Regions from separate parts of the Streptomyces sp. NPDC048370 genome, predicted to be linked through region 1. Evidence: riboswitches for the same ligand, from Rfam matches in the RefSeq annotation. Region 1 holds a riboswitch; each other region holds the start of a gene.
What was found. A riboswitch is a leader RNA that binds a small molecule or an ion and turns the genes downstream of it on or off. The one in region 1 is predicted to bind cobalamin.
Positions count from the first base shown of each region.

Region 2: another riboswitch for cobalamin. It lies ahead of ACGFYP_RS05415 (energy-coupling factor ABC transporter permease); the one in region 1 lies ahead of metE (5-methyltetrahydropteroyltriglutamate--homocysteine S-methyltransferase).
Region 3: another riboswitch for cobalamin. It lies ahead of ACGFYP_RS13890 (ABC transporter substrate-binding protein); the one in region 1 lies ahead of metE (5-methyltetrahydropteroyltriglutamate--homocysteine S-methyltransferase).

Region 1 covers NZ_JBICYI010000001.1:613,215-617,460, forward strand. The annotation lists gene aceB (malate synthase A) at 1-1,512, shown strand, start outside; gene ACGFYP_RS02595 (3-hydroxybutyryl-CoA dehydrogenase) at 1,509-2,459, shown strand; cobalamin riboswitch at 2,573-2,793, shown strand; gene metE (5-methyltetrahydropteroyltriglutamate--homocysteine S-methyltransferase) at 2,956-4,246, shown strand, end outside.
Region 2 covers NZ_JBICYI010000002.1:352,726-356,971, forward strand. The annotation lists gene dhaK (dihydroxyacetone kinase subunit DhaK) at 1-668, shown strand, start outside; gene dhaL (dihydroxyacetone kinase subunit DhaL) at 674-1,288, shown strand; gene ACGFYP_RS05410 (PTS-dependent dihydroxyacetone kinase phosphotransferase subunit DhaM) at 1,285-1,689, shown strand; cobalamin riboswitch at 1,763-1,990, shown strand; gene ACGFYP_RS05415 (energy-coupling factor ABC transporter permease) at 2,019-2,717, shown strand; gene ACGFYP_RS05420 (energy-coupling factor ABC transporter substrate-binding protein) at 2,717-3,058, shown strand; gene cbiQ (cobalt ECF transporter T component CbiQ) at 3,065-3,814, shown strand; gene ACGFYP_RS05430 (ATP-binding cassette domain-containing protein) at 3,811-4,246, shown strand, end outside.
Region 3 covers NZ_JBICYI010000005.1:178,297-182,542, reverse strand. The annotation lists gene ACGFYP_RS13900 (LLM class flavin-dependent oxidoreductase) at 1-889, shown strand, start outside; gene ACGFYP_RS13895 (LLM class flavin-dependent oxidoreductase) at 903-2,021, shown strand; cobalamin riboswitch at 2,056-2,252, shown strand; gene ACGFYP_RS13890 (ABC transporter substrate-binding protein) at 2,264-3,340, shown strand; gene ACGFYP_RS13885 (FecCD family ABC transporter permease) at 3,337-4,246, shown strand, end outside.

The DNA.
Region 1 (4,246 bases):
GACTTCGTCGGGAAGCTGGCGGCGGCGTTCGGCGCACGCCGACTGGACCTGATGAAGGAACGCCGCCGCCAGGCCCTGCGCCTGGCCGGCGGTGCCCCCCTCGACTTCTCCCCGGCCACCGCCGCCGTCCGCGCCGACCCGTCCTGGCGGGTCGCGCCGCCCGCGCCCGGTCTGACCGACCGGCGGGTCGAGATCACCGGCCCTCCGGACCGCCGCATGGCGGTCAACGCCCTCAACTCCGGTGCCCACGTGTGGATGGCGGACTTCGAGGACGCCACCGCGCCGACGTGGGAGAACGTCGTCGGCGGCCAGCTCGTCCTGCTCGACGCGATCGAGCGGCGCATCGACTTCACCGGCGAGGACGGCAAGGAGTACCGGCTCGCCGACCGCGACCGGCTCGCCACGATCGTCGTCAGGCCGCGCGGCTGGCACCTCGTCGAGGAACACCTGGAGTTCGACGGTGCCCCGGTGCCCGCCTCCCTCGTGGACTTCGGCCTGTACTTCTTCCACTGCGCCCGGCGCCAGATCGACGCGGGCCACGGCCCGTACTTCTACCTCCCGAAGCTGGAGAACCGGTACGAGGCCCGGCTGTGGAACGACGTGTTCCTGCTGGCGCAGGAGCTGCTCGGCATCCCGAGGGGCACGGTCCGCGCCACCGTGCTCATCGAGACGATCACCGCCGCCTTCGAGATGGAGGAGATCCTCCACGAGCTGCGCGAGCACAGCTCCGGTCTCAACGCGGGCCGTTGGGACTACCTCTTCAGCCTGATCAAGACCTTCGGCCACCGCACCGACTTCCTCCTGCCCGACCGGGCGAAGGTCACCATGACGGCGCCGTTCATGCGGGCCTACACCGAACTCCTGGTGCGCACCTGCCACAAGCGGGGCGCGCACGCCATCGGCGGCATGGCCGCGCAGGTGCCGAGCAAGGACCCCGCCGCCCACGAGGCCGCGCTCGCCAAGGTCCGGCTCGACAAGGAGCGGGAGGCGGAGGACGGCTTCGACGGCTCCTGGGTCGCCCATCCCGGTCTCGTCCCGGTCTGCCGCGAGGTCTTCGACGGCGTGCTCGGCGACCTCCCGGACCAGATCCACCGGACACGGGACGACGTCGAGGTGACCCCGGCGGACCTGCTGTCGGTACGCCGGATCAGCGGACCGCCCACCCCGGAGGGCATCCGCACGAACATCGCGGTCGCCCTGGGCTACTTCGCGGCCTGGATGCGCGGTCAGGGTGCCGTCGCACTCGACGGGCTCATGGAGGACGCGGCGACCGCCGAGATCGCCCGCGTCCAGATCTGGCAGTGGGTACGGCACCGGCTGATCGACCGGGAGACGGTCGTCGGACTCCTCGACGAGGAGCTCGCCGCGCTCGGCGCCGCGTACCCCTGGGCCCCGGTGGAGGAGGTGCGGGCGCTCTTCGAACGGAACGCGCTCAGCGGCGAACTGCCGCTCTTCTTCACCCCGGACGCCTACTCCCGCCACCTCGTGCGCCACGCGGAGCCCCGCTCATGAGCGCCGGGATCACGGGCTCCCAGAGCACGGGTGCCGCGATCGCGGAAGCCGAGAGCACGGGTGCCGCGATCGCCGACGCCGACGAGATCACCCGCGTCGGAGTGGTCGGCGGCGGCCAGATGGGGGCGGGCATCGCGGAGGTCTGCGCGCGGGCCGGACGGCACACGATCGTCTGCGAGACGGACGCCGTGGCCGCCCGGGCCGCGCGGGAGCGGGTGACCGCATCGCTCGACCGCGCGGTTCGGCGGGGCAAGCTGGAGCCGGCCGCCGCGCGGGACGCGCTCGCCCGGATCGTCTTCACCGGCGATCTGGAGGAGCTTGCCGACCGGCAGCTGGTCATCGAGGCCGTCGTCGAGAACGCGGAGGCCAAGACCGAGGTGTTCACCCGCCTCGACAAGATCGTCGAGGACCCGTCGGCCGTCCTGGCGACCAACACCTCCTCGCTCCCGGTGATGCGCCTGGGCATGGCCACGAGCCGCGCCGACCGGGTGGTGGGGCTGCACTTCTTCAACCCCGTGCCGGTGCTGCCGCTGGTGGAGGTCGTGAGCTCGCTGCACACCGCGCCGGACACGGTCGCCCGCGTGGAGCGCTTCGCGACGGACGCGCTGGGCAAGACGGTCGTCCGTTCGCAGGACCGGGCCGGGTTCGTCGTCAACGCGCTGCTCGTGCCCTACCTGCTCTCGGCGATCCGCATGGCCGAGTCCGGCTTCGCCACCGCCGCCGACATCGACGCCGGCATGGAGCTGGGCTGCGCCCACCCGATGGGCCCGCTGAAGCTGGCCGACCTCATCGGTCTCGACACCGTCGCCTCGATCGCGGAGTCGCTCTACGAGGAGTTCAAGGAGCCCCTCTACGCGCCGCCTCCGCTGCTCCAGCGGATGGTGGAGGCGGGTCTCCTTGGCCGCAAGACGGGCCGGGGCTTCCACCCGTACGCAGGCCGGGGCTGAGCCCGGAACCACGGGGCGGACCGACGGGGCGGACCGACGGGCGGACCGGCAAGGTGTCTCACCTCACCATCCGTATGGTGGACATCTCCCGGCACAGCGCTGGACAGCCCCTTAGGGTGGCCGGTGCAGCTGGTTCGCCCCGTCAGCCGGACGGGATGCGTCGTAAGAGGGAACCCGGTGGAAATCCGGGACTGCCCCGCAGCGGTGAGCGGGAACGACCGCCGTCATACGCACTGGACCCGTACGGGTCTGGGAAGCGACGGCCACTAGGTGTCCTCCCCCGTGGAGGACGTGCCCGCGAGTCCGAAGACCTGCCATCTGCCCGCGTACGGACCATGCGTGCGCGGACATTCCGGTGACCTCGAGGGCGGGTCGGCGACCACACCAGACGGAGACCCGCGCGTACGGCGCGAGGTAGGCCGTCCGGTCGGTCACCCCTTCGCGCTCTCGTCCCGTCGCCGGGATCTCAGGGATTCATCTCGCGAAGGAGATCTCCGTGACCACCAAGCCCGCAGCCGCGGCAGCACGGGCCACCGTGTACGGCTACCCCCGTCAGGGGCAGCACCGGGAACTGAAGAAGGCGATCGAGGGGTACTGGAAGGGCCGCGTCACCGCCGACGCCCTCCGGACCACCGCCGCCGAACTGCGCCGCACCCACTGGAGCCGACTCGCCGAGGCGGGCGTCCACGAGGTGCCGACCGGCGACTTCTCCCTCTACGACCACGTCCTGGACACCACCGTGATGGTCGGCGCGATCCCCGCGCGCCACCGGGACGCCGTCTCCGCCGACCCGCTCGACGGCTACTTCGCCATGGCGCGCGGTACGCAGGACGTCGCGCCGCTGGAGATGACCAAGTGGTTCGACACCAACTACCACTATCTGGTCCCCGAGTTGGGTCCGGACACGGTCTTCACGGCCGACTCCTCCAAGCAGGTGGCCGAGCTGACGGAGGCCCTCTCCCTCGGCCTGACCGCCCGCCCGGTCCTCGTCGGCCCCGTGACCTATCTGCTCCTCGCCAAGCCCGCGCCCGGGGTGGCCGCCGACTTCGACCCGCTGACGCTCCTCGACCGGCTGCTGCCGGTGTACGCCGAGGTCCTCGCCGACCTGCGGGCCGCGGGCGCCGAGTGGGTGCAGCTCGACGAGCCCGCGCTGGTCCAGGACCGCACCCCGGCCGAGCTGAACGCCGCCGCCCGCGTCTACCGCGAGCTCGGTGGCCGCACGGACCGGCCCAAGTTGCTGGTCGCCTCGTACTTCGACCGGCTCGGCGAGGCCCTGCCGGTCCTCGCCAAGGCACCGGTCGAGGGGCTCGCGCTCGACTTCACCGGCTCCGCCGGCGCCAACCTGGAGGCGCTCGCGGCTGTCGGCGGGCTGCCCGGCAAGCGCCTGGTCGCCGGCGTGGTCGACGGCCGCAACATCTGGGTCAACGACCTCGCGAAGTCCCTGACGACCCTCGGCACCCTGCTCGGTCTCGCCGACCGGGTCGACGTGGCGGCCTCGTGCTCCCTGCTGCACGTCCCCCTCGACGCCGCCGCCGAGCGGGACATCGACCCGCAGATCCTGCGCTGGCTCGCCTTCGCACGGCAGAAGACCGCCGAGGTCGTCACCCTCGCCAAGGGCCTGTCCCGCGGCACCTCCGCGATCACCGCCGAACTGGCCGCCAACCGGGCCGACCTGGCCTCGCGGGCGGAGTCCCCGCTCACCCGCGACCCGGCCGTGCGCGCCCGTACCGGCGCGGTCTCCGCCGCCGACGCCCGCCGCTCCCAGCCGTACGCCGAGCGGGCCGCCG
Region 2 (4,246 bases), on a different contig from region 1:
ACGTCCTCAACTTCGAGATGGCCGCCGAACTCGCCGAGGACGAGGGCATCCAGATCGCCAAGGTGCTCGTGGACGACGACGTGGCGGTGACGGACAGTCTGTACACGGCCGGGCGCCGCGGAACCGGGGCGACGCTCTTCGTGGAGAAGATCGCGGGGGCCGCCGCCGAGGAGGGCGCGCCGCTGGAGCGGGTCGAGGCGATCGCGCGGCGGGTGAACGAGCGGTCGAGGAGTTTCGGTGTGGCGCTGAGCGCCTGCACCACGCCCGCGAAGGGCAGCCCTACATTCGAACTGCCTGAGGGTGAGCTGGAGTTGGGCATCGGGATCCATGGCGAGCCGGGACGTGAGCGGCGCGCGATGATGACCTCGCGCGAGATCACCGACTTCGCCGTCGACGCCGTACTGGAGGATCTACGGCCGTCCGGCCCGGTCCTCGCCCTGGTGAACGGCATGGGGGCCACGCCGCTGCTCGAACTGTACGGGTTCAACGCCGAGGTGCATCGGGTCCTCGCCGAGCGCGGGGTGCCCGTCGCGCGCACGCTGGTGGGGAACTACGTCACCTCGCTCGACATGGCGGGCTGCTCGGTGACGCTCTGCCAGGCCGACGAGGAAACGCTGCGACTCTGGGACGCGCCCGTGCAGACGGCCGCCCTGCGCTGGGGTCGGTGAGAGGGATGTCCGAGACGAACCAGTTCGACGCCGCGTTCTTCCGCCGCTGGCTGGCCACGGCCGCGGCCGCCGTCGAGCGAGAGGCCGAGCGCCTCACCGAGCTCGACTCGGCGATCGGCGACGCGGACCACGGTGCCAACCTGAAGCGGGGCTTCGCCGCCGTGACGGAGGTGCTGGAGAAGGAGCCGCCCGCGACACCGGGGGCGGTACTCGTCCTCGCCGGGCGGCAGTTGATCTCCACCGTCGGCGGCGCCTCCGGCCCGCTGTACGGGACGCTGCTGCGCCGCACCGGCAAGGCGCTCGGCGAGGCGGAGTCGGTGACGCGGCAGGATCTGGCGGCCGCGCTGGCGACCGGGGTCGCCGCCGTCGGACAGCTCGGCGGGGCCCAGGTCGGCGACAAGACGATGCTGGACGCGCTCGTGCCCGCGGCCGAGGCGCTCGGCGACTCCTTCGCCGCCGCCCGGGACGCGGCCGAGGCCGGGGCCCTCGCGACCGTACCCCTGCGGGCGCGCAAGGGCAGGGCGAGCTACCTCGGCGAGCGTTCCGTCGGGCACCAGGACCCCGGGGCGACCTCGTCGGCGCTGCTGATCGCCGCGCTCGCGGAGGTGGCCGCCGCATGACCGGTCAGGTGGGCATCGTGCTGGTCTCGCACAGCGCGGCCGTGGCCGACTCCGTCGCCGCCCTGGCGCGGGGGCTCGCGGGCGGTGGGGCGACCGCGCCGGTCGCCGCCGCCGGAGGCACCCCCGACGGGGGTCTCGGCACCAGCTCCGAGCGGATCGTCGAGGCGGCGAAGGCGGTCGACGGCGGTGCCGGGGTCGCCCTCCTCGTCGACCTCGGCAGCGCCGTCCTCACGGTCAAGGCACTCCTCGCCGAGGGGGACGAGCTGCCGGAGGGGGCGCGGCTCGTGGACGCCCCGTTCGTCGAGGGCGCCGTCGCCGCGCTCGTCACGGCGAGCGCCGGCGGGGACCTGGACGCGGTGACGGCCGCCGCGGCCGAGGCGTACACGTACCGGAAGGAGTGAACGCGCGCCAGACGGGACGAGGAGCGGTCGGGGGGCGCGCGGGAGATCTGTCACACACCGTCCGGGAGCGCACCCGTGTTGTGATGTACCTGGTCAACCCACTAATGTCACAGCGCCTTGGTGTACGGGAAACCGGTGCGGTACCGGTGCGGCCCTCGCCACTGTGATCGGGAAGTCCGGCTCCATCCCTCTTTCGGGGAAGCCACTGGACCGCCGCGGGAGACCGCGGGGGTGTGGGAAGGCGGAGCCGCGGCGGCATGACCCGTCAGCCAGGAGACCGGCCAAGGTGCGTTGTCCATCCACGAGGTGCTGGAGAGGGTCTCCCAACCATGCATATAGCCGAGGGGTATCTGCCCCCTGTGCACGCGGCCGCCTGGGGCGTCGCGTCCGCTCCTTTCGTCGTCCACGGCGTCCGCGCGCTGACCCGCGAGGTCAGGTCCAACCCCGAGTCCACGCTGCTGCTCGGTGCGGCCGGGGCGTTCACGTTCGTCCTGTCCGCGCTCAAGATCCCGTCGGTGACGGGTAGCTGCTCGCACCCGACCGGTACGGGTCTGGGCGCGATCCTGTTCCGTCCACCGGTGATGGCGGTCCTGGGCACGATCACCCTGCTGTTCCAGGCGCTGCTGCTCGCGCACGGCGGGCTCACCACGCTCGGCGCCAACGTGTTCTCGATGGCGATCGTCGGGCCGTGGGCCGGGTTCGGTATGTACTGGCTGCTGCGCCGGTTCGACGTGCCGCTGATGGTGAGCGTGTTCTTCGGCGCGTTCGTCGCCGACCTGTCGACGTACTGCGTGACCAGCGTCCAGCTCGCGCTCGCCTTTCCCGACCCGGGCAGCGGTGTGCTCGGGGCGCTCGCCAAGTTCGGCTCCATCTTCGCGGTGACGCAGCTGCCGCTCGCCGTCAGCGAGGGTCTGCTGACGGTGCTCGTGATGCGGCTGCTGACGCAGTCCAGCAAGGGGGACCTGACCCGGCTCGGCGTCCTGCTCCCGTCCCGTAAGAAGGCCGACACCGCGGAGGCGAGCGTCTGATGAGCCGGAACGCGAAGATCAACTCCCTCATCCTGCTCGTCGTCGCGGCGCTGGCGGTGCTGCCGCTGGTCCTGGGCCTCGGCGACCACAAGGAGGAGCCGTTCACCGGAGCCGACGCCGAGGCGGAGACGGCGATCACCGAGATCGCTCCCGACTACGAGCCGTGGTTCAGCCCGCTCTACGAGCCCGCCTCGGGCGAGATCGAGTCGGCGCTCTTCGCCCTGCAGGCGGCGCTCGGCGCCGGCGTGCTGGCGTACTACTTCGGCGTGCACAAGGGCCGCAAGCAGGGCGAGGCTCGCGCCGAGGCGAAGGCGCTGCGGTCGGCGTCCGGCGACGAGTAACCGCCGGTGCTGCCGATCGACGCGGCGGCGCACAGCAGTCGCTGGCGCCGCCGCCACCCGTGCGAGAAGGCTGTACTCGGCTTCGGTCTGACGCTGTGCGCGGTGTCTCTGCCGCCGTGGCCCGGTGCCGTCCTGGTCGCGGCGGCCACCCTGGGCGTCCTGCTCGGTCCGGCGGGGGTGCCGGGGCGTCAGCTGTGGCGCGCGTTCCGGATCCCGCTGGGCTTCTGTGTGACGGGGGCGATCCCGCTCCTGTTCGAGGTCGGCGGGGACCGGGGTCTCGTCGTGCTCGCGCAGGACGGTCCGATCCGTGCCGGTGAGCTGCTGCTGCGGACCTCGTCCGCGTCCCTGGGCGTGCTGCTGTTCGCCTTCACCACGCCCGTCTCGGACGTGCTGCCACGCCTGGTACGGGCGAGGGTGCCGGCGCCCGTGGTGGACGTGGCGCTGGTGATGTACCGGATCAGCTTTCTTCTTTTGGATTCAATATCCAAAATCCGACAGGCGCAGGCGGCCCGCCTCGGGCTGACCACACGGGCGGCGACCTGGCGTTCGCTCGCCGGGCTGGGCGCCACGGCGTTCGTCCGCGCCTTCGACCGGGCGCAGCGCCTGCAGACCGGCCTCGCCGGGCGGGGCTACGACGGGACGCTGCGGGTCCTGGTACCCGAGGCGGCGGTCTCGGTCCGGTTCCTCGCCTCGACGGCCGGGCTGCTCGCCGGCCTCGTCGCCCTCACTCTCGTACTGGAAAGGTCCCTGCCGTGAGTCCCGCACCCCCTGTCGTGGAGCTGGTGAAGGCCACGTTCGCCTACGAGGACGGGCCTGTGGTCCTCGACGGCATCGACTTCGCCGTGCCGGAGGGCCGGGCGCTCGCCCTGCTCGGCCGCAACGGCGGCGGCAAGACGACGCTGCTGCGGCTGCTGAGCGGGGGCCTGCGCTGCGGCAGCGGGCTGCTCCGGCTGGACGGCACGGAGGTGTCGTACGACCGGAAGGGCCTTACGCGGTTGCGGACGACCGTGCAGCTGGTGGTCCAGGACCCGGACGACCAGCTCTTCGCCGCGTCGGTCGGGCAGGACGTGTCCTTCGGGCCGATGAACCTGGGGCTGCCGGAGGAGGAGGTACGGCTCCGGGTGCGCGAGGCCCTGGAGGCGCTGGACATCGTCGCGCTGGAGGACCGGCCGACGCATCTGCTGTCGT
Region 3 (4,246 bases), on a different contig from region 1:
CGCCGTCACCACACTCAGCCTGCTCGACCCGGTGCGGGCGTACGAGGACTACGCGACCCTCGACCACCTCTCGGGAGGCCGTCTCGACCTGATCATCGGGAAGGGCAACGGCACCGCGCAGCGTGAGCTGTTCCAGGTGACCCCCGAGGACCAGTGGGACCGCAACGCCGAGAGTTACGAGCTCTTCCGCCGGATCTGGCGCGAGGACCGGGTCACCGCCGCCCCGCGCTTCCGGCCAGGGCTCACCGAAGCCGAGGTGTGGCCGCGACCGCTCCAGCGCCCCGTCCGCGTCTGGCACGGCAGCGCGACCAGCGAGGAGTCCGTCGATCTCGCCGCCCGATACGGGGACCCGCTCTTCTCCGCCAACGTCACCCACCCGATCGAGCCGTACGCCGCGCTCGTCCGGCACTACCGCGAGCGCTGGGAGCACTACGGCCACGACCCGGCCCGCGCGGTCGTCGGCGCCGGGACGGCCGGCTTCCACACCGCCCGTACCTCGCAGGAGGCGATCGCCGCGTACCGGCCGGTGTTCGAGGCGAACCTCGCGTTCCAGAAGCAGATGGGCGTCGAGCCGGTCTTCCTGACCCTGGAGGACTTCGTCGAGCGGAGCTCGGCGCTCATCGGCAGCCCGCAGCAGATCATCGACAAAGTACGGTGGTACCACGAGCAGTTCGGGCACAGCGTGCTCCATCTGCAGGCCGATGCCGGGGGATTGACGGATGCTCAGCACCGCGCGTCCCTGGAGCGCTTCCAGTCCGACATCGCGCCGGTCCTGCGACGGGAGATCCCCGACCCGCCGTTCCCCTGGGCCCCGGTCCTCGGGCTCGACCCCCAGGGCGAGTCACCCACCCCCTCCCTCGCCCCCATTCCTGTCTCCGCCGACCGCTGAGGAGCACCCGTTCATGCCCGCCATCCCGCTGGGGGTCCTCGACCTCGTCCCGATCTCGTCCGGCTCGACCGCCGCCGAGGCGCTCCGCAACTCGATCGACCTCGCCCGACAGGCCGAGCGGTTCGGCTACGCCCGCTACTGGTTCGCCGAGCACCACCTCAACCCGGGCGTCGCCGGGGCCTCGCCCGCCGTCGTGCTGGCGCTGACCGCCTCGGCGACCTCCACGATCAGGATCGGTTCCGGGGCCGTGCTGCTCGGCCACCGTACGGCCCTGTCCACCGTCGAGGAGTTCGGGCTGATCGACGCCCTGCACCCCGGGCGCATCGACCTGGGCCTCGGCCGCTCGGGCGGGCGACCCTCGGGGCCTGCGGGCGGGGACGCGCCGGGCGGTGTCGGCGGCCGTGCCCCCAACGGGCTGACGATCCCGCCGCGTTTCTCGTTCGAGCACCTGGTCGATTCGCCGCGCTTCCGCCTCCAGCACCAGCTCCTGCACCAGCCGGGCGCCCGCCCCCAGGAGTACGGCGAGCAGGTGGACGACATCCTGGCGCTCCTGCGCGGCGACTACCGCTCGGCGGACGGCATCGAGGCGCACGCCGTCCCCGGCGAGGGCGCGGAGGTGGAGGTCTGGATCCTCGGCAGCAGCGGCGGGGCGAGCGCCGAGGTCGCGGGCCGCAACGGCCTGCGGTTCGCCGCCAATTACCACGTCAGCCCGGCGACCGTACTGGAGGCGGCCGAGGGCTATCGCGCCGCGTTCAAGCCGTCCGCGGAGCTGGACCGACCGTACGTCAGCGTCTCCACCGACGTCGTCGTCGCCGAGGACGACGAGACCGCGCGCGAACTGGCCACCGGCTACGGACTCTGGGTCCGCAGCATCCGGACCGGCGAGGGCGCCATCGCCTTCCCGACCCCGGACGAGGCCCTCGACCACGACTGGACCGAGGCGGACCTGACGCTCGTCGCCGACCGCGTCGACACCCAGTTCGTCGGCTCCCCGGCCCGTGTCGCCGACCAACTGGAACAGCTCAGGGAGGCCACGGGCGCGGACGAACTCCTCGTCACCACGATCACCCACGACCACGCCGACCGGGTGCGCTCCTACCGGCTCCTCGCGGAGGAGTGGAACCGCCGCTGAATCGATTCGCCCGGAAGGGGCCGTTCGGCCCGTGTGGTAGCTTGCGCTAGCCAGTCGAACTCACGTGCGTGACGTACGGAGTCAGGGAATCCGGTGCGAATCCGGAGCTGACGCGCAGCGGTGAGGGTGACGGGCGGGGCACGAAGCCACTGGACCGGGGAACCGGTCCGGGAAGGCGCTCCGTCCGGATGATCCCGAGTCCGAAGACCTGCTGGCGGATCCGTACGACACGGGCCCCGCGTATGGGCCCTCGACGCCGAGGAAGTCCCGTGGCCCTCGCCCGCCCCGCCACCCGTACGTTCACCCTGCTCCTCTCCGGAGCCCTGCTGCTGACCGGCTGCGGCGGTGGTGGCGGAGGCGGGGGCAAGGGCACGGCGGGTGGGTCGCCCTCCGGCCGTACGCAGTCGATCGAGAACTGCGGCCGTAAGGTGGAGGTCAAGGGCGGCGGCCCGCGCCGGGCCGTATCGCTCAACCAGGGCACCACCGAGATCATGCTCTCCCTCGGTCTCGGCGACCGGATGGTGGGGACCGCGACCTGGACCGACCCGGTGATGAAGGGCCTGGAGAAGGCAGCGTCCGGCGTGCCTCGCCTCGCCGAGAACTACCCCTCCTTCGAGAAGGTCCTCGACACCGAACCCGACTTCGTGGCGGCCTCGTTCGCCTCCACCCTCGCCAAGGGCGGGGTGGCCACCCGCGAGCAGTTCGAGCAACTCGGCGTCCCCACCTACCTCTCCCCGTCCGACTGCCAGGGCAAGGACAACAGCGGCGGCGGGGACGGCAAGCGCACCGAGCCGCTGACCATGGACGTCGTCTACGGCGAAGTCCGGGACCTGGCCCGGGTGTTCGGCGTGGAGGAGCGCGGCGAGCGGCTCGTCGCGCAGCTCAAGGCGCGCGTCACGAAGGCCACCGAGGGGCTCGACGCGGGCGGTGTCAGCGTCCTCTACTGGTTCTCCGACTCCGAGTCCCCCTACATGGCGGGCTGTTGCGGGGCGCCCGGTGTCATCACCCGCGAGACGGGGGTGAAGAACGTCTTCGACGGCACCACCGAGGAGTGGCCGCAGATCGGCTGGGAGGCGGTCGCCGACCGCGATCCCGACGTCCTCGTGATCGGAGACCTGACGCGCAAGGCGCAGTCGGGGGAGAGCGCCGCCAAGAAGATCGAGTTCCTGGAGTCCCACCCGGTGACGAAGACGATGGACGCCGTGCGGAACAAGCGGTACGTCGTCCTCAGCGGGCAGGCCATGAACCCGACGATCCGTACCGTCGAGGGCATCGAGCAGCTCGCCGCCGGCCTGCGCCGCCACCGCCCCGCCCGATGACCCGTACCCGTACGCGTACCAGTACTGCTAGTGGTGCTGGTGCTCCTCCCCGTAGCCGTACGCTTCCCTACCTCGCCGCCGGGTGCGTCGCGCTGGTCCTCTCCCTCGCGGTGGCCGTCACCATCGGTCCCGCGGACATCGGTGTCGGCGACGTCCTGTCCGTCGTCGCGTCCCACCTCGGCGGGGAAGCCTCGGGGCTCAGCCCGATCAGGGACGGCATCATCTGGAACCTGCGGCTGCCGCGCACGCTCCTCGCCGCCGTCTGCGGTGCCGGACTCGCGCTCTGCGGCGCCGTGATGCAGTCGCTGCTGCGCAATCCGCTCGCCGACCCCTTCGTCCTCGGCGTCTCCTCCGGAGCGTCGACCGGGGCCGTCGTGGTCGTCGTCCTCGGCGTCGGCGGGGGAGTCCTCTCCGTGTCCGCCGGGGCCTTCGTCGGCGCGCTCTGCTCGTTCGCCTCGATGCTCCTGCTCAGCCACGTCCTCGGCGGGACGACCGACCGCGTCGTCCTCTCCGGTGTGGCGGCCATGCAGCTGTTCTCCGCGCTGACCTCCTTCGTCGTCGTCACCTCCGCCGACGCCGAGACGACCCGGGGCGTCCTCTTCTGGCTCCTCGGTTCCCTCGGCGGCGCCGGCTGGACCGACGTACGGCTCTGCCTCGGCGTCCTCGTGCCCGTGCTCGCCGTCTGCCTCGGCCACGCCCGTACGCTCGACGCCTTCGCCTTCGGCCAGGACGCGGCGGCCGCGCTCGGGGTACGGGTGGCCCGCGCCCGGCTCGTCCTGCTCTGCGCCACCGCCCTGCTCACCGCCGCCCTCGTCAGCTCGGCCGGCGCGATCGGCTTCGTCGGCCTCGTGCTCCCGCACGCCGCACGCGCCCTCGTCGGCCCGGGGCACGGCCGGCTGCTCCCCG